Regions from separate parts of the Paenibacillus oryziterrae genome, predicted to be linked through region 2. Evidence: predicted binding sites of a transcription regulator. Region 2 holds the regulator's gene; the other holds the start of a gene.
What was found. The regulator CtsR, encoded in region 2, represses protease genes until heat stress. The targets are predictions, from matches to a motif close to ATGGTCAATAAAGGTCAAACA.
Positions count from the first base shown of each region.

Region 1: a site for CtsR is predicted at 1,778-1,798, ahead of clpP (ATP-dependent Clp endopeptidase proteolytic subunit ClpP). Genes of this name have one in related genera too.

Region 1 is NZ_JBGJZO010000002.1:444,523-455,507, reverse strand. Features, by position in the region: gene ACAN55_RS04375 (PdaC/SigV domain-containing protein) at 1-246, shown strand, start outside; gene ACAN55_RS04370 (GDSL-type esterase/lipase family protein) at 370-1,008, shown strand; gene clpP (ATP-dependent Clp endopeptidase proteolytic subunit ClpP) at 1,093-1,689, opposite strand; tRNA gene ACAN55_RS04360 (tRNA-Arg) at 1,957-2,031, opposite strand; gene ACAN55_RS04355 (sugar-binding transcriptional regulator) at 2,331-3,392, shown strand; gene gap (type I glyceraldehyde-3-phosphate dehydrogenase) at 3,500-4,510, shown strand; gene ACAN55_RS04345 (phosphoglycerate kinase) at 4,682-5,863, shown strand; gene tpiA (triose-phosphate isomerase) at 5,888-6,640, shown strand; gene gpmI (2,3-bisphosphoglycerate-independent phosphoglycerate mutase) at 6,643-8,187, shown strand; gene eno (phosphopyruvate hydratase) at 8,250-9,536, shown strand; gene secG (preprotein translocase subunit SecG) at 9,757-9,990, shown strand; gene rnr (ribonuclease R) at 10,213-10,985, shown strand, end outside.
Region 2 is NZ_JBGJZO010000024.1:898-11,882, reverse strand. Features, by position in the region: gene ACAN55_RS19660 (PIN/TRAM domain-containing protein) at 1-679, opposite strand, end outside; gene ACAN55_RS19655 (nucleoside triphosphate pyrophosphohydrolase family protein) at 893-1,288, shown strand; gene pssA (CDP-diacylglycerol--serine O-phosphatidyltransferase) at 1,395-2,126, opposite strand; gene disA (DNA integrity scanning diadenylate cyclase DisA) at 2,189-3,265, opposite strand; gene radA (DNA repair protein RadA) at 3,280-4,647, opposite strand; gene clpC (ATP-dependent protease ATP-binding subunit ClpC) at 4,946-7,411, opposite strand; gene mcsB (protein-arginine kinase McsB) at 7,445-8,509, opposite strand; gene mcsA (protein-arginine kinase activator protein McsA) at 8,535-9,059, opposite strand; gene ACAN55_RS19620 (CtsR family transcriptional regulator) at 9,090-9,551, opposite strand; gene ACAN55_RS19615 (GNAT family N-acetyltransferase) at 9,875-10,985, opposite strand, start outside.

The DNA.
Region 1 (10,985 bases), on a different contig from region 2:
AAGAATCCGGATTACAAAAAGATGCTGAACGCGAGGCTGAACAAGGAGCTAAAAGCGGAAGGCGGATATCTGGGAGGGTTCACCGGACTTGCGACCGAGAAATACTTCTATCTAAAGGACGGCAAGGCCGTTCTCTTCTTCCAATTATATGAATATACGGCGTATGCTCAGGGCTTCCCTGAATATACTTTCACCTTTAAAGAGCTTCTGCCGGATGGAAGCAGTCCATTCACGAGTCTAAAATAAGCTTAAGCTCAGAAGGGTATACAATATTTCCGCTAATGTCCAGGGACATCTTCCGGTGTCCAGGTTCCTCCTCCGCTCATATGCTGAAGAAAGCAGCCAGCTCATGAGGGAGGAGGGAGAGCAGTGGGCTATCAATATACAGCGATCGGAGATTCCTTAACGACCGGGTTCGGAGCGCTTCCCGGAAACGGATTTGTGCCGGTATACCGGAGGATGGCAGAAAGCAGGCTGAGGACTCCCATAAGTTTAGTGAATCTAGGTATCAACGGACTAACTTCGGCGGAGCTTTCACAGCGCGTACGCAGGAATGATATGTTTCGAGGGGCGTTAAAAGAGGCGGAGCTCATCACCATCTCAATCGGCGGCAATGATCTGATCCATGCGGCGAGGTCGGCTTCAAGGCAGCCTCAGAATACATCAAGAATATTGGGTGAGGCGCTGCAGGAATGCAGGCATAATTTCTCAGTAATCATGGGCACAGTCAGCGGATTAAAGTCAGGCTCGCGTGAGCCTTATATCGTTCGGATTGTCGGATTGTATAATCCGTTCCCTGAGTTTCGTGAGGCAACGAATTGGGTCCAGCAGTTTAACCGTTATGCTTCGCAATACAATAGCGGAACGACCGGCTTCGCCGGGATCTATAGTTCCTTTGCCGGACATGAAAGAACACTGCTGTCACTGGATCATCTTCACCCCAATGGCCGCGGGTATCAGGTAATAGCCAATCAGCTTAACGCACTTGGATATGGCCGGCTCTACTGACCGTATGCACATAACAAAGAACCCGTACTTCACTAGTGTGAAGTACGGGTTCTTTTATGCTCAAGAGCTTTCTAAGTATAGTGCTTATACGCCAACAGCAATGGGTCTTTCGATCACTTTGTCGACAATTCCATAGTCCGCAGCTTCGGCAGCAGTCATGAAGTAATCGCGGTCGGTATCTTTTTCGATACGTTCCATCGGCTGACCGGTCCGCTCAGAGAGGATGCGGTTCAGCTTGTCGCGAAGCTTCAGAATGCGACGTGCGCGGATTTCAATATCAGTAGCTTGGCCTTGGGCTCCGCCCAGTGGCTGGTGGATCATAATTTCACTGTTAGGCAGCGCGAACCGTTTGCCTTTAGCCCCAGCGTTCAGCAGGAATGCACCCATGCTTGCCGCCATGCCCACACAGATCGTGGATACATCCGGTTTGATATATTGCATTGTATCGAAAATAGCCATACCTGCGGTAATCGAACCGCCCGGACTGTTGATGTACAGATGGATGTCCTTATCCGGTTCTTCGGCAGCCAGAAACAGCATCTGCGCGATAATGGAATTGGCTACCACGTCATTAACCTCTGTACCAAGGAAAATGATGCGGTCCTTCAGCAGGCGGGAATAGATGTCATAAGCTCGCTCACCGCGGTTGCTCTGTTCTACGACCATAGGAATGTAACTCACGTGGAAAACCTCCTTGAAAATGGGCTGGTGGAATGTCTTTCATTGTTACTCTTACCGTAATAACCACATGATAAACAAATTCAAACAAAAAGTCAAAGAAAGTCAAACTTATTATAAAAAAAGTCTGTTTTCTGAAATTTGGGGTCTGTTCCTGCTTTTGTATACAACAAAAATGACCCATAATGAAGGTCACTTATTAAAAGTTTCCATCTTATGGGTCAATGAGTATCTTTTGGTTAAATATAGTACGGGCTAATTATAAAATTATGGCGCGCCCGCCAAGAATCGAACTTGGATCTCAGGCTTCGGAGGCCTACGTCATATCCATTGGACCACGGGCGCAACAAAAATTATTATAATACAAATAGGAAGCAAAAGCAATCTTTATCTACCATCCTTCACAGGTACAGCAAGATAGAGGGAATATTTGATTTGCGCCCGTCTTATAAAAAAGCGCTTCATTTGGCCATTTAAGACCATCTATGCATAAGAAGAAAAGCAGTTGTTAATTCTACTCTCGGAAGACTTGCGTTTAGGGCAATATTTGGGTAGAATATGGGTGGGACTTAAAAAGTTAACCCGGGACATTTTAAGGCCATAAACAAGGGGATAGAGAAAGACGAAGTTGCAGGAGTGAAAGCATGCGTAACTTATTGGAAATACAAAAGCAGCTTCTGCCTGATCTCATGGAAACCCTTAAGAGACGGTATACGATTCTTCATCAGATCATGCTGTCCGATATTATTGGGCGCAGAACGCTAGCCAATTCTTTGGATATGACAGAGCGTACATTGCGTGCCGAGACAGACCTTCTGAAATCGCAGGGGCTTATCGAGATCGAAAGTGTAGGCATGCGCATCAGCGATGCGGGCCGAAGCTTGCTGGACCTGCTAGAGCCAGTCGCCAAGAGCCTGTTCGGTCTGGACGATCTGGAGGAGAAAATTCGTGCCAAATACGGTCTTAGCAAAGTAATAATTGTGCCAGGCGATTGTGAAACATCACCATTCACCAAGCGTGAGCTTGGGCGGGCAGGTGCAAAAGCGCTGCTTAGTGTATTACGGTGCAATGATACAGTTGCTGTTACCGGTGGTTCAACCTTGGCCGAGATGGCCGATCAGCTAACACCACCCATATCCCTTTCCTGCAAGGATGCCTGGTTCGTACCGGCACGCGGAGGACTGGGAGAAAGCATGGAGATCCAAGCCAATACCATTGTATCCACAATGGCTAAACGGATTGGAGCGCAATATCGGCTGCTGCATGTTCCTGATTTGCTCGGGGAGAATGCTTACCAGTCGCTTACTGAGGATACGAATACAAGAGAAATTGTGCAGATTATCCGGCGCTCACGCATTATTGTGCATGGCATCGGGGATGCTCTGGAAATGACCCGCCGCCGCAAGCTGGACGAGGCAACCGTTGCTGAGATTCAGGCAGAAGGTGCCGTAGCCGAATCGTTCGGATATTACTTCAACGAGAATGGCGAGGTTGTCCACACCATGCTAACGATGGGACTGCGTCTGGAGGACATTGTCCGGACAGAGGTTGTCATTGGAATAGCAGGGGGCAAGCGCAAGGCAAAAGCCATTCATGCGATGCTTCGCTTCGGCCAGGAGGATATTTTGGTCACGGATGAGGCAGCCGCAGTAGAAATTGGCAGGGAAATTGATGAACAAGCACATTTAATCCTTCGTCTTCCATAATGTGGGGGGCATAATTTTCCAACATGCATTATACTTAACCTTGTTGTCTTGACAGGCTTAACATCCTGTCTTGAATAAATAAAACGAAATCTAGGAGGAACTATTCAATGAGTGTAAAAGTTGGTATTAACGGTTTTGGACGTATTGGACGCCTTGCATTCCGCCGTATTCAAAATGTAGAAGGTATCGAAGTGGTAGCTATCAATGACTTGACAGACGCTAAGATGCTTGCTCATTTGTTGAAATATGATACAACTCAAGGAACTTTTAACGGTGATGTTGAAGTTCATGACGGTTTCTTCAAAGTAAACGGTAAAGACGTTAAGGTTCTTGCGAACCGCAACCCTGAAGAATTGCCTTGGGGCGAGCTTGGCGTTGACATCGTTCTGGAGTGCACAGGCTTCTTCACAACTAAAGAAGCAGCTGAAAAACACCTTAAAGGTGGAGCTAAGAAAGTTGTTATCTCTGCACCAGCTACAGGCGACATGAAAACCGTTGTTTACAACGTTAACCATGACATCCTTGATGGTACTGAAACTGTAATCTCCGGTGCTTCTTGCACAACGAACTGCCTGGCTCCTATGGCAAAAGTTCTTCAAGACAACTATGGCGTTGTAGAAGGTTTGATGACTACAATTCACGCTTACACTGGCGACCAAAACACTTTGGATGCTCCACACGCTAAAGGTGACTTCAGACGTGCTCGTGCAGCAGCAGAGAACATTATCCCTAACACTACCGGTGCTGCAAAAGCAATCGGCCTGGTTATCCCTGAACTTAAAGGTAAATTGGACGGTGCAGCTCAACGTGTTCCAGTAGCAACTGGTTCCCTGACTGAATTGGTAACTGTTCTTGAAAAAACCGTAACTGTTGAAGAAATCAATGCAGCTATGAAAGCAGCTTCTGATTCCGAAACTTATGGTTACACTGAAGATGAAATCGTATCTTCCGACATCAAAGGAATCACTTTCGGTTCCCTGTTTGATGCTACACAAACTAAAGTATTGACTGTTGGCGACAAACAACTGGTTAAAACTGTTGCTTGGTATGACAATGAAATGTCCTACACTGCACAATTGATCCGTACTTTGGAACACTTTGCAAAAATCGCTAAGTAATATTGTTTTTATATAAGTCCAGCTTAAGAGCGGAAACAGAATTCCATTGTTTCCGCTCTTTCTGAGAATATTAAGCAAAGTATAAGGATACTTCATACTTTGCTTATATTTCTTGAGAATTATATGCCTTAAATGCGGGATTGTATAAATTTGTGTGTGGAGGAAACAAACATGAACAAGAAAAGTGTCCATGATGTAGAAGTTAAAGGTAAACGCGTATTTGTACGCGTAGATTTCAACGTGCCAGTAGAAGACGGTAAAATCACGGATGATACACGTATCCGCGAGACCCTTCCTACTATTAAATACCTGATCGAGAACGGTGCAAAGGTCATTCTGGCCAGCCATATGGGCCGCCCAAACGGTCAATTTGTAGATTCCCTGCGTTTGACAGGTGCAGCAGCACGTCTGTCCGAGCTTCTCGGCAAACCGGTTGCTAAGGCTGACGAAGCTGTTGGCGAAGCTGTTAAAGCACAAATCGCTGAGCTTGGTGAAGGCGATGTACTCGTACTTGAGAACGTTCGCTTCTACCCAGGTGAAGAAAAGAACGATCCTGAATTGGCTAAGCAGTTCGCTGAACTGGCTGACCTGTTCGTGAATGACGCATTCGGCGCGGCTCACCGTGCGCATGCTTCTACAGAAGGTATCGCTCATTATCTGCCGGCAGTATCCGGTCTTTTGATGGAGAAAGAATTGTCTGTTCTTGGTAAAGCACTTGCTCAACCAGAACGTCCTTTCACTGCTATCATTGGCGGTTCCAAGGTAAAAGACAAGATCGATGTTATTAATAACCTGCTGACTTTGGCTGACAATGTATTGATTGGTGGCGGACTTGCTTTCACGTTCTCCAAAGCTCAAGGTCACGAAATCGGAAACTCCCTTGTTGATAACGACAAAATCGATACAGCTCTTGGCTTTATTGAGAAAGCAAAAGCACTAGGCAAAAACTTCCTGCTTCCTGTGGATGCAGTAGTTGCTGATAAATTCGGTGCAGATGCCAATACCAAAGTTGTTGACATCAACGAAATCCCTGAAGGCTGGATGGGTCTGGATATCGGACCGAAAACTGCAGCAATGTATGCTGACGTTATCAAAGAATCCAAGCTGGTTGTTTGGAACGGACCTATGGGTGTGTTCGAAATCGACATCTTCGCTGAAGGTACAATTGCTGTAGCTAAAGCGTGTGCAACTACTGAAGGTTACACCATTATCGGCGGTGGTGATTCTGCAGCTGCTGCAGAGAAATTCAACCTGGCTGACCAAATGGATCACATCTCCACTGGTGGCGGCGCATCTCTTGAGTTCATGGAAGGCAAGGCACTTCCAGGCGTAGAAGCACTGAACGACAAGTAAGACGAGAAGGAGGCATTCCAAGATATGAGAACACCTATTATCGCAGGCAACTGGAAAATGTTCAAAACCGTTCCGGAAGCCGAAAGCTTTGTTGCTGAAATCAAAGGCAAAGCAGAAGTAGATGGCGTAGAAACAGTAATCTGCGCACCATTCACCAACCTGCCAGCTTTGGTAGCAGCAGTTAAAGGCACCAGCATTAAAGTTGGTGCACAAAACCTGCACTTCGAAGATAACGGCGCCTACACTGGCGAGATCAGCGGTGTAATGCTGAAAGATCTCGGCGTAGATTATGTTATCATCGGCCACTCCGAGCGCCGTGCCTATTTCGGTGAAACGGACGAAATCGTTAACAAAAAGATGCATGCGGCATTCCGCCACGGCATCACTCCAATTGTCTGCGTAGGCGAGAAGCTTGAAGAGCGTGAAGCTGACCAGACTAAAGACGTATGCAAAGTTCAAACTGAAGCGGCATTTGCCGGCCTTAGTGCAGAACAAGCAGCACAAGTGGTTATCGCTTATGAGCCTATCTGGGCCATCGGCACAGGCAAATCTTCCACTTCCGAAGATGCCAACGAAGTTATTGCTTACATCCGTACCCTTGTAAAAGGTCTGTACGATGAAGCAACTGCTGAAGTGGTACGTATTCAATACGGCGGCAGCGTGAAGCCTGAGAACGTAACTGAGTATATGGGACAAAGCGACATCGACGGCGCTCTTGTCGGCGGTGCCAGCTTGCAGCCTGCTTCCTTCGTTTCACTAGTTGAGGGGGCGAAGTAAGGATGTCAGCACCAAGACCCGTTGCTTTGATCATTATGGATGGGTTCGGTTTGCGCAATACGGCTGAAGGCAACGCGGTTGCTCAAGCCAATAAACCGAACTACGACCGTTACCTGAAAGAATATCCGAACACCACGCTTACCGCTTGCGGTGAAGCTGTGGGACTGCCGGAAGGACAAATGGGGAACTCCGAAGTCGGACACCTTAACATCGGCGCAGGCCGGATCGTATACCAGGATCTGACCCGTATCGACAAGTCCATCCGCGACGGAGAATTCTTCGAGAACGAAACATTGGTTGCGGCGGTAAGAAGCGCTAAAACCACTGGCAAGAAACTTCACTTGTACGCGCTTGTATCTGATGGTGGCGTACATAGCCACATTCAGCACTTGTTCGCAATGCTGGATCTTGCTAAAAAAGAAGACATGCATGAAGTTTATGTTCATGCTTTCATGGATGGACGCGACGTAGCTCCTGACAGTGGACAGAAGTTCATTCAGGATCTGCAAGCGAAGATCGAGGAAGTTGGCGTAGGCGCCATTGCTACTGTCTCCGGACGTTATTATGCAATGGACCGCGACAAACGCTGGGAACGTGTAGAGAAAGCTTACCGCGCAATGGTATATGGCGAAGGCCCTAAATATACAAATGCACTGGAAGCAATCACTGCATCCTACCAGAATTCCGTATATGACGAATTCGTTGAACCAAGCGTTATTGTAGACAGCGAAGGCAAACCGTTGGCAGCAGTAGAAAGCGGCGATTCCGTCGTATTCCTCAACTTCCGCCCGGACCGCGCCATTCAGCTGTCACAAGTATTTACGAACCAAGATTTCCGCGGCTTCGACCGTGGTGCTTTGTTCCCGCAGAACCTGCACTTCGTATGCCTGACCACATTCAGCGAAACGGTACAAGGCTTCGTAGCCTACTCGCCGAAGAACCTGGATAATACCTTGGGTGAAGTGCTTGTACAGAATAACAAGAAGCAGCTGCGTATCGCGGAGACTGAAAAGTATCCTCACGTTACCTTCTTCTTCAGCGGTGGACGCGATGAGGAGCTTCCGGGTGAAACCCGTATCCTGATCAACTCTCCGAAAGTGGCAACCTATGATCTGCAACCTGAGATGAGCGCTTACGAAGTGGCAGCGGCCTGCGTAGCGGAGATCGAAGCAGACAGACAAGATGCCATTATCCTTAACTTTGCGAACCCTGATATGGTTGGACACTCCGGTATGCTGGAGCCAACAATCAAGGCTGTAGAAGTTACGGATGAATGTGTTGGCAAGGTAGTGGATGCCGTTGTTGCTAAAGGCGGCGTAGCGATCATTATCGCCGACCACGGTAATGCGGACATGGTATTTGACGAAGAAGGCCGTCCGTTTACGGCTCACACGACAAATCCGGTTCCTTTCATCTTGACATCCAACGATGTAGTATTGCGCGAATCCGGTATTCTTGCTGATGTAGCGCCAACCATTCTGGATCTGATGGGACTTCCGCAACCAGCGGAAATGACCGGACAATCCATGATTGCCAGCCGTAAATAAGCTGAATTCCGTTTTGCTAATTGTTTTACCAAAAAACCAATGTTAAAAGGAGATTAACTTACATGACTATTATTTCTGATGTGTATGCACGCGAAGTCCTTGACTCCCGCGGTAACCCTACGGTAGAGGTTGACGTTTATCTGGAATCCGGCGCTAAAGGCCGCGCTATCGTTCCTTCCGGCGCTTCCACTGGCGCTCATGAAGCTGTTGAGCTTCGTGATGGCGACAAATCCCGTTACATGGGTAAAGGCGTTCTGAAAGCTGTTGAGAACGTAAATGAAGTTATCGCTCCAGAAGTAATCGGTATGGACGCTCTTGACCAAGTGGGCATCGACAAACTGATGATCGCTTTGGACGGAACTCATAACAAAGGCAAACTGGGCGCTAATGCAATCCTGGCTGTATCCATGGCCGTAGCTCGTGCAGCTGCAGCAGCTCTGGATATTCCTTTGTACGTATACCTGGGCGGATTCAACGCTAAAGCTCTTCCAGTACCAATGATGAACATCATCAACGGTGGCGAGCATGCTGACAACAACATCGACGTTCAAGAATTCATGGTTCTGCCTGTAGGCGCTCCAAGCTTCAAAGAAGCTCTTCGCATCGGCGCAGAAATCTTCCACAACTTGAAATCCGTTCTTAGCTCCAAAGGCTTGAACACAGCTGTAGGTGACGAAGGTGGTTTCGCACCGAACCTTGGTTCGAATGAAGAAGCTATCACTACAATCATCGAAGCTATCGAAAAAGCAGGTTACAAACCAGGTGTTGACGTATTCCTGGGTATGGACGTTGCTTCTACTGAGTTCTACAAAGACGGTAAATACACACTTGCTGGCGAAGGTAAATCTTACACTTCCGCTGAGTATGTTGACCTTCTTGCTTCTTGGGTTGAGAAATACCCAATCATCACAATCGAAGACGGTATGTCCGAAGACGACTGGGATGGCTGGAAATTGCTTACTGAAAAATTGGGCGACAAAGTCCAATTGGTTGGTGACGACTTGTTCGTTACAAACACTGAGCGTCTTGCAACAGGTATCGAAAAAGGTATCGGTAACTCCATCTTGGTTAAAGTTAACCAAATTGGTACATTGACTGAAACTTTCGACGCTATCGAAATGGCTAAACGCGCTGGTTACACAGCTGTTATCTCCCACCGTTCCGGTGAATCCGAAGACAGCACAATCGCTGACATCGCTGTTGCGACTAATGCTGGTCAAATCAAAACAGGTGCTCCTTCCCGTACAGACCGTGTTGCTAAATACAACCAATTGCTTCGCATCGAAGACGAACTGGGTGAATTGGCTCAATACAACGGCCTGAAATCCTTCTACAACCTGAAAAGATAATAGCTCTTCTTAACCGGAGATGCTTCAGGTTACAATGTCCCGCAAGCCTTTCGAGGCTGCGGGGCATTTTTTTTTGAAATACAAGAAGTCAAACCCAGGAATTAGTGGTTAAATGGTTGTATTAGCTAACGTGCTATGATAAAATAAAAATGCTGTTTATGAAACGTGAATGTCTTAATTACCATAGATAGTGATGCTTAGGCGTAGGAGGTGGAAGTTAATGGATATCTTTTTGAAAGTAGTGCTCCTTATTTTCTCCGTAGGTTTGATCGCGGTGGTTCTTCTGCAAAAGGGAAAAAGCGCAGGTCTCTCCGGTGCCATCTCAGGCGGCGCTGAGCATCTCTTCGGTAAATCAAAGGCACGCGGAATGGAGCTTGTTCTTCAACGTGTTACAGTTGGACTGGCAGCCGGATTCTTTATCATGTCTATCCTAGTGGCTGTTTTTGTTGACTAGTGAACTATTTTTGCGCATATGATGAAATCAACCTTCGCTCTATTCGGAATGAACCGGGCGGAGGTTTTTTGTTGTCTTTTTTAAGGATCTTCTGTGCGGGTGGACAAGAATAGGGATGATCAAGATTGATTTCGTGTATACTAGGGTATGAAGTTATTATAGGAAGAAACATACATATAATGCCGGCGGCAAAAGGCTGCCATGGAAGGCAAGGTGACGATAATGATATCACAAGAGACATTGCTGGATTTTATGCGGGAGACCGCTTATAAGCCGTTGACGTATGACGAGCTGGTGGGCCATTTCGGGCTGGAGACCAGTCAGGAGTTCAAGGAGTTTGAAGAGCTGCTGGCTGACTTGGAGCAGGATGGAAGAATTATTTTAACCCGGGGTGCTGCTTATGGTGTACCGGAAAGAATGGATCTAATTCGCGGACGATTGCAGGCTCATGCCAAAGGGTTCGCTTTTCTCATTCCGGATGACCGGGATCATCCTGATGTGTACATTCATGCGAATGATTTAAAGGGAACGATGAACGGGGACATCGTGCTGGTGCGTGTAACCTCGAGAAGCCAGTCCGGCGGTCGGATGGAAGGTCAGGTTGTACGGATTGTGAAGAGAGGCGTGCTGCAGACGGTAGGGGTATTCCAGAACTTGGAGACCTATGGCTTTGTGCTGCCGGATGATAAACGGATCAACCGTGATATTTTTATTCCGCGTGAATCGTTTAAGGGTGCAGTTGGTGGCGAGAAGGTTGTTGTCCGTATTGTGAATTATCCGGAGGGCCGTGCGGCGGCGGAAGGCGAGATTATTGAGATTCTGGGGCATAAGGATGACCCGGGTGTTGATATTCTGTCGATCATCCGCAAGCATCAGCTGCCGGAAGGATTCCCGGATGAGGTCATGGCTGAAGCGGGTAGTGCTCCCGATTCCATTACAGAAGAAGAGATTATCCAGCAGGGCCGCCGCGACCTTCGCGGACTTAATATTGTGAC
Region 2 (10,985 bases):
CTTTCTGAATCTTGTTTAGAATATCCAGCCCTCGCCGCCCGCGGTTGCGCTTAAGCAGATCAGATGAATCGGCAATATGCTGGAGCTCCTCAAGTACAAACTCCGGAATTACAATCGTACCTTCTATAAACCCTGTCTTGCAAATATCGGCAATACGTCCGTCGATAATGACGCTGGTATCCAATATCTTATGTTCCTCGAGACCGCGGCCTTCCGGTTCCTGTGATGACCCCCAGCGTCCTGTCGTCCAGAGTGCTGCAAGTTCTTCCTTCTTCTCCAAACCGACACGCAACCCCACATATCCGAACACTATGGTTGCCGCTACCTGAAGCAGTTGTCCTACTTTTCCCATCCACATCATAGCCGGGTACAGAAGGAGCGAAAGCAACAGCCCTCCCGTCAGACCAGCTGCTCCTGCAGCCAATTCATTCATCGGTATGCGTGATGCCAGCAAGACAGCCTCCCGAAGCTTTGCCCCTCCCCATTCCGCGCACAAAGTTCCCACTAACAAAAAAATAATGGCACCAAGCACCGCAAACACAATGCTTCCATCCACCGGCAGACCTGCCGCCAGTCTTCCCATACCTGTGGGGAATCCTTTTATTGCACTATGGTATAACGTAAAGCCGGACCATCCCCCGCATAAGCCGGTAAAAGACAAGATCCCTTTTTTCCACATCGTTTACGCACCTCCCTTTATCTTAAAGCAAAATTCTCTACTCCTCCCCAGTATGTTCCAATTTTTAGGACGATAATCGCAGCACACTTATTTTTTCTGTAGTGAAAAGGCGGAACATCGGGTGAAGTGATTCCAGAACTGTCTTTACCTGTTGAAAAGGGGAGGTGGAGTGGCATATAATGAACTCAATTATAATCCCAGGGGTGAATGGATATGAGCGCACCGAGTTTACAGGCTTTTCAGGATCAAGTTTCCGAACTGCTGCTCCGTCACCGCAGTCTTCTGGATGTACTGTCTAAGAATGGACAGAGCAGCGCTTCCGTCAACCGTGCTGTCGTCAAAGCCGTTACTGAATGCGGTTGTATCGAACTTCATGCTTCGAAACAGGTTTTTGAGCCTGGGAATACGCTTGAAGAGGCAAAGGAATCCGCAGGTACCCATGTGCAGGGCACGTTATGCGAGAATTGCCGCGAGGTCATTGGTTCCGAGCTTGGCCGTGAACTGTTCTATATGTCCGCTTTGTGTAATCTGCTTGAGATCAATATGGACGAGGTTGTGGTGAAGGAATCACAGAAATGCGCCACGCTCGGGCTCTTTAATCTATCGTAAAATCCAGGGTACCCGCTTCTCATCCCATTCTGCCCCGGCTAAAATCGAAAAAAAGGCTTTGCATCCCACAAAGGGAAGCAAAGCCTTTTACGTTATAAAGTGATGATTAACCATTCTTCGAATGAAACTCTTCGGAACGTCTTCTCCGGCGGTGACGGCGTCTGGCTGTCAGCCTGTCGAAATTCTGTTTCAACCCATAAAGCGCATAAAGCGACAGCAGAACAAAGATCAGCTTGGCAATCTGCTCAGGAAAAACAACCGCAACCGCAACTGCTACAACGATGACAACAGGTGCGCCTACAACCGCCTTTTTAGGCAAGCCTATCTTTTTAAAATTTGGATATTTAACCGTGCTGACCATTAAGTAAGATAAGAGCAGTGTAGCTATGATCATAAATGGAGCGGAAACATCATTATGAAACAGCGCCAAAGTGGCTAGAACGCCGCCGGCAGCCGGTATCGGCAAGCCGATGAAATATCCCGGAATTCCCGGACGGACATTGAAACGTGCCAAGCGCAGTGCACCGAATACAGGGAAAATCGCAGTGACAGACCAGGCAAGTGCTGAGTTCAAGTCTTGCAGGCTCGTTACATACATAATAATGGCTGGTGCTGCGCCAAAAGAAATCACATCAGATAATGAATCCAGCTCTTTCCCGAATTCACTTTCCACTTTAAGCGCCCGGGCAACCCTTCCATCCAACCCGTCAAGAAGCATTGCAATAATAACCATAATAGCGGCCATGCTGACCTTACCATCAAACGCCATCATGATTCCAAACATTCCAAGCATCAGATTACCTATGGTAAAAAGACTCGGAATAAATTTTGTTATCATTTCGTCACCTCTATAATTTCATTGGGCCTAAACGTCTCCAACATTACGTGATTGTATGTTATTTACATTTGTCTGTCAATAAGAACTTGCTTCTGCAGACGTTTTAATCCATCCTGAATGCTGCGTGCACGCAACTCTCCAATTCCATCCACTTCATCCAGCTCTGCGATACTCGCCGTCATCAGGTTAGGAAGCATTTCGAAACGCTCGACCAGATTGTGAATAATTACATTTGGCAGCCTTGGGATTTTGTTCAGTAGACGGTAACCACGCGGAGTCACCGCTTCCTCAGCTTCAATGGATGTAGACGAATAGCCAAGCAGACGGGCAATATGGTTATCATCCATAAGCTCATCATCACTCGTCTTTTTGAGTCCGGAGATAATCTCACGGATTCTGTCTTCCTCCTCTTCTCTGGCATAGTCTCTGTAAAGGAGCCATGCTTCTTCCTCTGTATTTCCCACCAGTTCTTCCATTTGCATGCTGATCAGCCGGCCTTCGTTCCCCAGTTCATTAATATAACGTTTGATTTCCATTTTAATCCGCAGTACCATTTCCACCCGCTGGATCACGCCAACCACCTCAGGTACCGTTACTGCTCCCTCGTACTCGGAAGCGGACAAATTGGTTAACCCTTGAGTAAGAACCGCTTTATACTTCTCCAGGGTTTGAATCGCCTGATTGGCTTTTGCCAAGATCGCCCCGATTTCTTTAAGCGCGTAGCGGATAGAGCCTTGATACAGGGTGATAATATTCCGGCGCTGTGAGATGGAGACGACTAGCTTCCCCGTTTGTTTCGCTACTCGTTCCGCCGTCCGATGGCGTATTCCCGTTTCAATCGATGAAATCGAGGAATCTGGAATCAGCTGTGTATTGGCATACAGTATTCTTTTCAGATCCTCACTCAGAATAATGGCCCCGTCCATTTTGGCCAGTTCATATAAATAGTTGGGCGAGAAATCGCAGTTAATGGAGAATCCTCCATCGACTACTTCCATGACTTCCGGACTATATCCGACAACAATCAACGCTCCAGTCTTAGCACGCAGCACATTCTCTAGACCTTCCCTGAAGGGTGTTCCCGGCGCGGCCAACCTAAGCAGATCATTCATATTGTCCAGTTGGTTGTATTCCTTCATTTGTTTTGAGCCCCCTAATCTAACGCGACCGATAATGCATCTGCAACAGTACTGATTCCGATAATCTGTATATCCTGCGGATGCTTCCAGCCTTTCAGGCTTTTCTCAGGCATGATGACCCGCTTAAATCCAAGCTTTGCTGCCTCTTTAACCCGCATTTCCGCACGCGAGACTCCGCGCACCTCTCCGGTAAGGCCAACTTCTCCAAAGAAAACATCAAAGGGTTTGGTTGGGATATCCCGAAAGCTGGAAGCAATGCTGATCGCTACCGCCAGATCAATGGCCGGCTCATCCAGCTTTACGCCCCCAGCCACATTGACATAAGCATCCTGATTCTGCAGAAACATTCCCATCCGTTTCTCAAGCACAGCAATGATTAAAGCCATCCGCTGATGATCCATACCCGTACACATCCGGCGCGGTGATGGAAAATGCGTAGAAGCCACAAGCGCCTGCAGTTCTACAAGCACAGGCCGTGTTCCTTCTATACTAGCGACAACCGTTGAGCCAGCAACCCCCAGCGGACGCTCCGAGAGAAACAGCTCCGACGGATTCTCTACTTCATTCAGGCCAACTTCACCCATTTCAAAAATTCCGATCTCATTAGTTGAACCAAAACGGTTCTTAACAGCCCGGAGCAACCGGTAGGTATGATGTCGTTCCCCTTCAAAATAAAGCACACAGTCGACCATATGCTCCAGCATCCGGGGTCCGGCGATTGCTCCTTCTTTAGTGACATGTCCGACCAAGACTGTCGCAATACCGCGTACTTTGGCAATGCGCATAAACCTAGTGGTACATTCCCGGACCTGAGCCACACTGCCCGGCGCACTCGTTACCTCCGGCATATATACCGTCTGGATGGAGTCGATAACCAGAAACTGCGGGTTAATGTGCTCAATCGCCTCCTCGATGCTCTCCATATTGGTCTCGCACAAGACGAACAGTTCTGCTGACAGGGCTCCGAGGCGATCCGCACGAAGCTTGGTCTGCCGCACCGATTCTTCCCCCGATATATAAAGCACCCGCAAGCCTTGAGTAGTCAATGCATGCGAGGTCTGAAGCAACAGTGTTGATTTGCCGATCCCGGGGTCTCCCCCGACCAGAACCAGCGATCCGGGAACAATACCTCCACCGAGCACTCGGTTAAGCTCGCCGATGCCAGTCAGAATGCGTGGTTCCTTGTCGCTTTCTATGTTTATGATGGATTGTGCCTTTTCTTTACTATGAAAAATAGGTGCGTTCATTCCTTGGGTTTTAACAACGCTTTCCGTTTCTTCTACCATGGAATTCCAGGCCTGACATCCCGGGCATTTCCCAAGCCATTTTGGAGATTCATACCCGCACTCGTTACACTGAAATTTTGTTTTTACTTTAGCCATAGGTTCTCCTTACAACATTATTCCACAAATTCCGTTGCTGTATGAAATCAAACTTTAAATTTCAGACATTTTCTCTTAATCAAAGTTTACCATTTATGAACCTGCAGCGAAAGGTTATTGTCTTCAAAAGAGAACATATATTTGCTTATATGTAAGTTGAACTTAAGACTTTACCATTTTGACGAGTTCGCAACTACGGTGAGTTTTTGGACTTCCACTCCTCCAATTCCAAAAATCGCCTTCGTTTACACCTAAAAATCCCCTGGTCATGTGACCAGGGGATTGGGGTATTAGCAGCTTATTCCGTTTCAGGCAGTGCTTCCTTTTCCAAAGCAACGGCTTCCACTTTGTTCACGGCAAGCTCACCATTGACTTCGTCAATATTAAGCGTGTCGCCCTTCTCAATGTTGCCTCTCAGCAGCTCTTCAGAAAGTCTGTCCTCGATGTGCTTTTGGATGGCCCGGCGAAGCGGGCGCGCACCAAATGCAGGATCATAACCTTCCTTCGCCAGGAAGGCCTTCGCTTTGTCCGTAAGCACAAAATCTACATCATATTCACGTAGACGCTTGCGGAGCTCCTCTGACATCAAGGTTACGATTTCGGCGATATGTTTCTCTTCCAGGGAATGGAAGACAATGATTTCATCAATACGGTTCAGGAACTCAGGACGGAAGCTCTTCTTCAGTTCTTCCATAACCTTGCCCTTCATATTGCTGTAATCAGCACCCGCATCCTGTACTGCAGTGAAGCCCAGTGTCGAATTCTTGCGGATAGCCTGTGCTCCGACATTGGATGTCAGGATGATCAGTGTGTTACGGAAATCGACTACCCGGCCTTTGGAGTCCGTAAGGCGTCCATCCTCAAGCACTTGAAGCAGAATATTGAACACTTCAGGGTGAGCCTTCTCAATTTCATCCAACAGCACTACGGAATAAGGTTTGCGGCGGACCTTCTCGGTCAGCTGGCCGCCTTCCTCATAACCAACATATCCAGGAGGCGCTCCGACCAAACGGGAGGTCGAATGTTTCTCCATGTACTCGGACATGTCGATGCGGATTACAGCATTCTCGTCTCCAAACATGGCTTCTGCAAGCGCGCGGGCTAATTCTGTCTTACCGACACCCGTAGGTCCAAGGAAAATGAAAGAGCCCATAGGACGTTTCGGATCCTTCAGACCGGCACGTGCCCGGCGGAGTGCCCGGCTGACAGCTTTAACAGCTTCGTCCTGCCCGATAACACGTTCATGCAGCAAGGCTTCCATGTTCAGAAGGCGGTCGGTCTCTTCCTGCTTCAGCTGGCTGACAGGAATACCAGTCCAGCTGGCTACTACCTGCGCGATATCCTCAGGAGTAACTTCGGAATCCGTCCGGCCTTGTTTTTCTTTCCACTGGTTTTTAGTGGTGTCCAGCTCTTCACGGATTTTTTGCTCCGTATCACGAAGAGCTGCCGCTTTCTCAAACTCCTGGCTTTGCACAGCGGAATCCTTTTCCTTGCGGATATCATCCAGGCGTGCTTCCAATTCCTTAAGATTCGGCGGAATGGTGTAAGAGTTCAGTCTTACCTTTGAACCGGCTTCATCAATAAGGTCGATGGCTTTATCTGGCAGGAAACGATCTGGAATATAGCGGTCAGACAGCTTCACAGCTTGTTCAATGGCATCATCAGTAATTTTTACACGGTGATGAGCTTCGTAACGGTCCCGCAGCCCGAAGAGGATTTGTATAGCTTCCTCTGGAGAAGGCTGATCCACACGGATGGGCTGGAACCGGCGTTCCAAGGCTGCATCCTTCTCAATATATTTACGGTATTCATCGAGTGTCGTTGCCCCGATGCACTGCAATTCTCCACGGGCCAGAGCCGGTTTAAGGATATTGGAGGCATCAATTGCACCTTCTGCACCGCCTGCTCCGATCAAGGTATGCAGCTCATCAATGAAGAGAACGATGTTACCCGCCTGGCGGATCTCATCCATGATCTTCTTGAGGCGATCCTCAAACTCACCACGGTATTTGGTACCGGCTACTACCGAACCCATATCAAGTGTCATAACGCGTTTATCACGTAAGGTTTCGGGAATTTCATTGTTTATAATTCTTTGTGCTAGTCCTTCAGCTATGGCTGTTTTACCAACCCCTGGTTCACCGATCAGTACCGGATTGTTCTTGGTACGGCGGCTAAGCACTTGAATAACACGCTCAATTTCTTTGCTGCGACCAATGACAGGGTCCAGATGGCCTTCTTTGGCATACGCCGTCAAATCTCTTGCCAGACCATCCAGTGTTGGTGTGCTGACATTAACCGGCGCACCGCTGTGGCTGGATACGGAATCATTGCTTCCCAGAAGCTGTAGAACCTGTTGGCGAGCCTTATTCAAGCTGATACCCAGGTTATTGAGCACGCGGGCTGCAACGCCTTCTCCTTCACGGATCAGACCGAGCAGAATATGTTCTGTACCGACGTAAGTATGACCGAGCTTACGGGCTTCGTCCATAGACAGCTCTATGACTTTTTTGGCGCGAGGAGTATAGGCAATATTGGTAGGCTGCTCTTGGCCACGGCCAATGAGCTGTTCCACTTCATCTTGTATTTTCTCAAGACCCAGTCCCAGACCAATCAAAGCTTTGGCGGCAATGCCGTCTCCTTCACGGATCAGTCCTAGCAAAATATGTTCTGTACCAATATTGTTATGTCCCAAACGTACGGCTTCTTCCTGCGCCAGCGCCAGCACTTTTTGTGCGCGTTCCGTAAATCTCCCAAACATCATATCTCCTGCACCTCCATGAATAATTATCTATAATTAATTTTTGGTTCCCAAAGTTTCCCGAAGCAGCTTCGCCCGGTACATATCTCTTTCGGTTGAGTTCATTTCATCGCCGAACATCTTCTGCAAGAACCCTGGCTGTGTCTTAACATTCAATTCATTCAATACAGAGATGGAAGGCCCCTCCAAAATCCCAAGATCAACACCGAGGCGAATATCGGATAGGCGTTGTGCAGATTCTTTGAGCTCCAATACGGCCGCATATGACAAAATACCATAAGAGCGCATCACGCGATCCGTTATACGCAGTGCGGACTCGGCAAGGAGCCGTTCGCGCGCATGGCGTTCATGCTCAATAATCTGCATAACCACACTTTGAAGATTATCAATGATTTCGCCTTCCGTCTGCCCCAGCGTAATCTGGTTGGAGATCTGAAAGATATTTCCGACCGCCTCGCTGCCTTCGCCGTAGATTCCTCTTACAGTTAAGCCCACCTGATTCACCGCTGATAAAATCCGATTGATCTGATGGCTCATCACCAGCGCCGGCAAATGCATCATTACCGAAGCCCGAAGACCTGTACCCACATTGGTGGGACAACTCGTCAGATATCCTCTTCTGTCATCAAAGGCATAATTGACAGTTGCTTCAAAAATATCGTCGATGGCTGTGGCACGTTCCCATGCCGACTGTACCTGAAAACCGGGGAATAAACATTGTATTCGCAAATGATCTTCTTCGTTAATCATAATGCTGACGGATTCATCTTCATTCAGGATTACGGCTCCGCCTTTGGAATCATTGACCAGACTCGGACTGATGAGATGTTTCTCTACCAGTACTTTTTTATCCAGTTCATCCAATTCATCCAGCCTTAATAATTGAAATGTTCCGTATTCCGTCGCCTCTTCCCCCTTAAATACAGGAGCGAGCTGCTCCAGTACCTCCTCTGACTGCTTCACAGAAGCGATCAATGGAAAAGGAATGTGTTGTAAATTACGGGCGATCCGAACACGGCTGCTGATGACAATCTCCGAATGACTGCCACCGCTGCGCATCCATTCACTGAGTGCTTGTTCGGTAAACCGAAGATTTGGCATGACGTGTCCCCCTGTATCAAAGACTTTACTCTTGTGTCATTTCTTTTTCAAGTCGGCGTATTTGATCCCGCAGCTCTGCAGCTTTTTCGAACTCTTCCTGCAGAATGCTGATACCTAGCTCCTGCTTCATTTCGTCAATCTGGCGTTTATATGCAATTTGCGCTCCGACACGTTTAGGAATTTTCCCAACATGCAGAGTGCTGCCATGTACCCGCTTGAAAAGAGGATCCAGGCCATTGTTGAAATATTTATAACAAGAACTGCAGCCAAAACGCCCAAGCTTACTGAATTGTGAGTAGGTCATGCCGCAATCCTCGCAGGTTTGAGTCTGAACTGTTCTGGAAGCCGCTGATTTCTCCTTGCCCGGTCCTTCGAGATCCAGCAGACCTGACAACAAGCTGTGTATGGAAAAACCTCCTGCTGTTCCAGGAATCAACTCACCCTTTTCTCGGGCACAGCTCTCACAAATATGAAATTCTGTCTTCTCCCCATTCACAATTTTGGTGAAATGGAGTGTTGCCTGTTTCACACCGCATTCCTGACAAAGCATAGTGCGGAGTCCCTCCCTTGTCATGGGCAATTATTTGCCGAGTAAAGATATGATCATCGCCTTCATAAGATTCGCACGGATCTCATCCCGATATGGAAGCTTCAGGGTCAGGCAATCCCGGGAAACTGCAGCCCTCAGCATACATGCCTCCCGATCACTGAGAAAACAAGCCTCTTCCAACTGATAAATTAGCCCCTCAGCTGTACTTTGATCAATTTCACTACCAATCGTGTGATTGAGATGTGCATGCAGTGCCACATTCTGAGGCAGTTCAAAGCGTTGAATCCGGATATAACCTCCGCCACCACGTTTACTTTGCACTAAATAGCCCTTTTCCAAAGTGAAGCGCGTGCTGATCACATAATTGATCTGAGAAGGTACACAGGAGAACTGGTCCGCCAGATCATTGCGCTGAATTTCCACCATACCTTCAGGACTTTCATGCAAAATATTCTTCAGATATTGTTCGATAATATCAGAGATATTACGCATCACTCATCCTCCAGTGTTGTAAGCTTGAAATTGCACCGGTTAGACACCTGTTCCGCTTAGTGTGACCACATCCAAATACTTAACATACTTGTAATCCTAAAGCAGTGGGTACAGATGTTGACCGTTCAATTACAGCTTGCGTTGACTTTGACTTTCTTTGACTTTTTTCATATTATAACATATTTTTTGTTAATTCCAAGAGCCTGCAATTTTTTTTTCAATCTAATACTTATTGTATCCAAAACTTACTCCCTTTCCACTCCGCTATAAAAGGTAAAATAAAGAGTTCTTCCCGCATAAACGAAAAGAACCCTCAATAATCCTTAAAAGAAATCCAGCAAAGCCGTATTTGCGCGTGGAACGGCTCTTTCAAGCCATTCGGCGGCTGAAGGGGTACCACTAAGTTTACCGTAGCGATACAACTCTTCAGGGCGCTTATATCCCATTAGAAGCACGGTTAGCGACCCGATATCACAATTTATATCCGCAGTTATCTGAGAAGGCTGCATCTGTATCAAAGAAGCACGGCCTTCTTCATTTATTGTGCATTCCCACAATCCGGAATTCCATGGTGCATGATCGTCTTTAATTTCCAAGTTGATCTTACCCGAAACGCCTCTGACAAAAATAAACGCCTCAACAAACGCTTTCACATTCACAATTCGTGCCATGAAATACGGGTAGTTCTCTTGAGGAATACGCGGATCAGGCAGTAAATAGGGAAGGATATCATCTGAAGGGACCATCTTAAGTGCTACTCCTGTAACCATTGAATCATGATTGCAAAAGAAACTCCATAGTCCCTGACGGGCCTGCTCATTCCGGAACACAAACTCATCAATGACTAGTTCTTTTTTGTCGATCCGATACAGCGCATACCCCTCCGGTTCTCCAGTTATTGAATAATAGACCGCATGAAGACCTTCTTCATCCAGCACTGAACGTTCCCACCATTCCCGGGTACGCTCAAGCGTTCCGTTATATTGGGCTGCAAATTCCGCATATAGACTGTTTAGAATTTCAATATCGTTTACATTCCGCTTAACAGTACCTGAGACTTCTTTCTTCAGCGGAAGTTTAGCCACTGGAATCGTATATTTTTTGTATTCACAATAAATCTCCCAGCCATATTTCCGGTAAAAAGGAATCGAAAAGGGATGCAGGAAAGAGAGCAGCTGGCCGGACTCATTCATTGTCTGCAGCGCATGACTTAGCAACTTGGTGACATGGCCCTGTCTACGGTTCTCAGGCCACGTTGCTACTCCCGCGATTCCTCCCATAGAGACGGAGTTCCCCTGTATGTACACACGAAGTGGAAGCAAGGTCAGCTTCGCTGCTAATTCTCCCTCATCAAAAACACCCCATACCCGTTCAGGTTTGAACCGGCTTAGCGCCTGTTCCCGGTCTGCGCCGGAGACTCTATATTGGAATGCA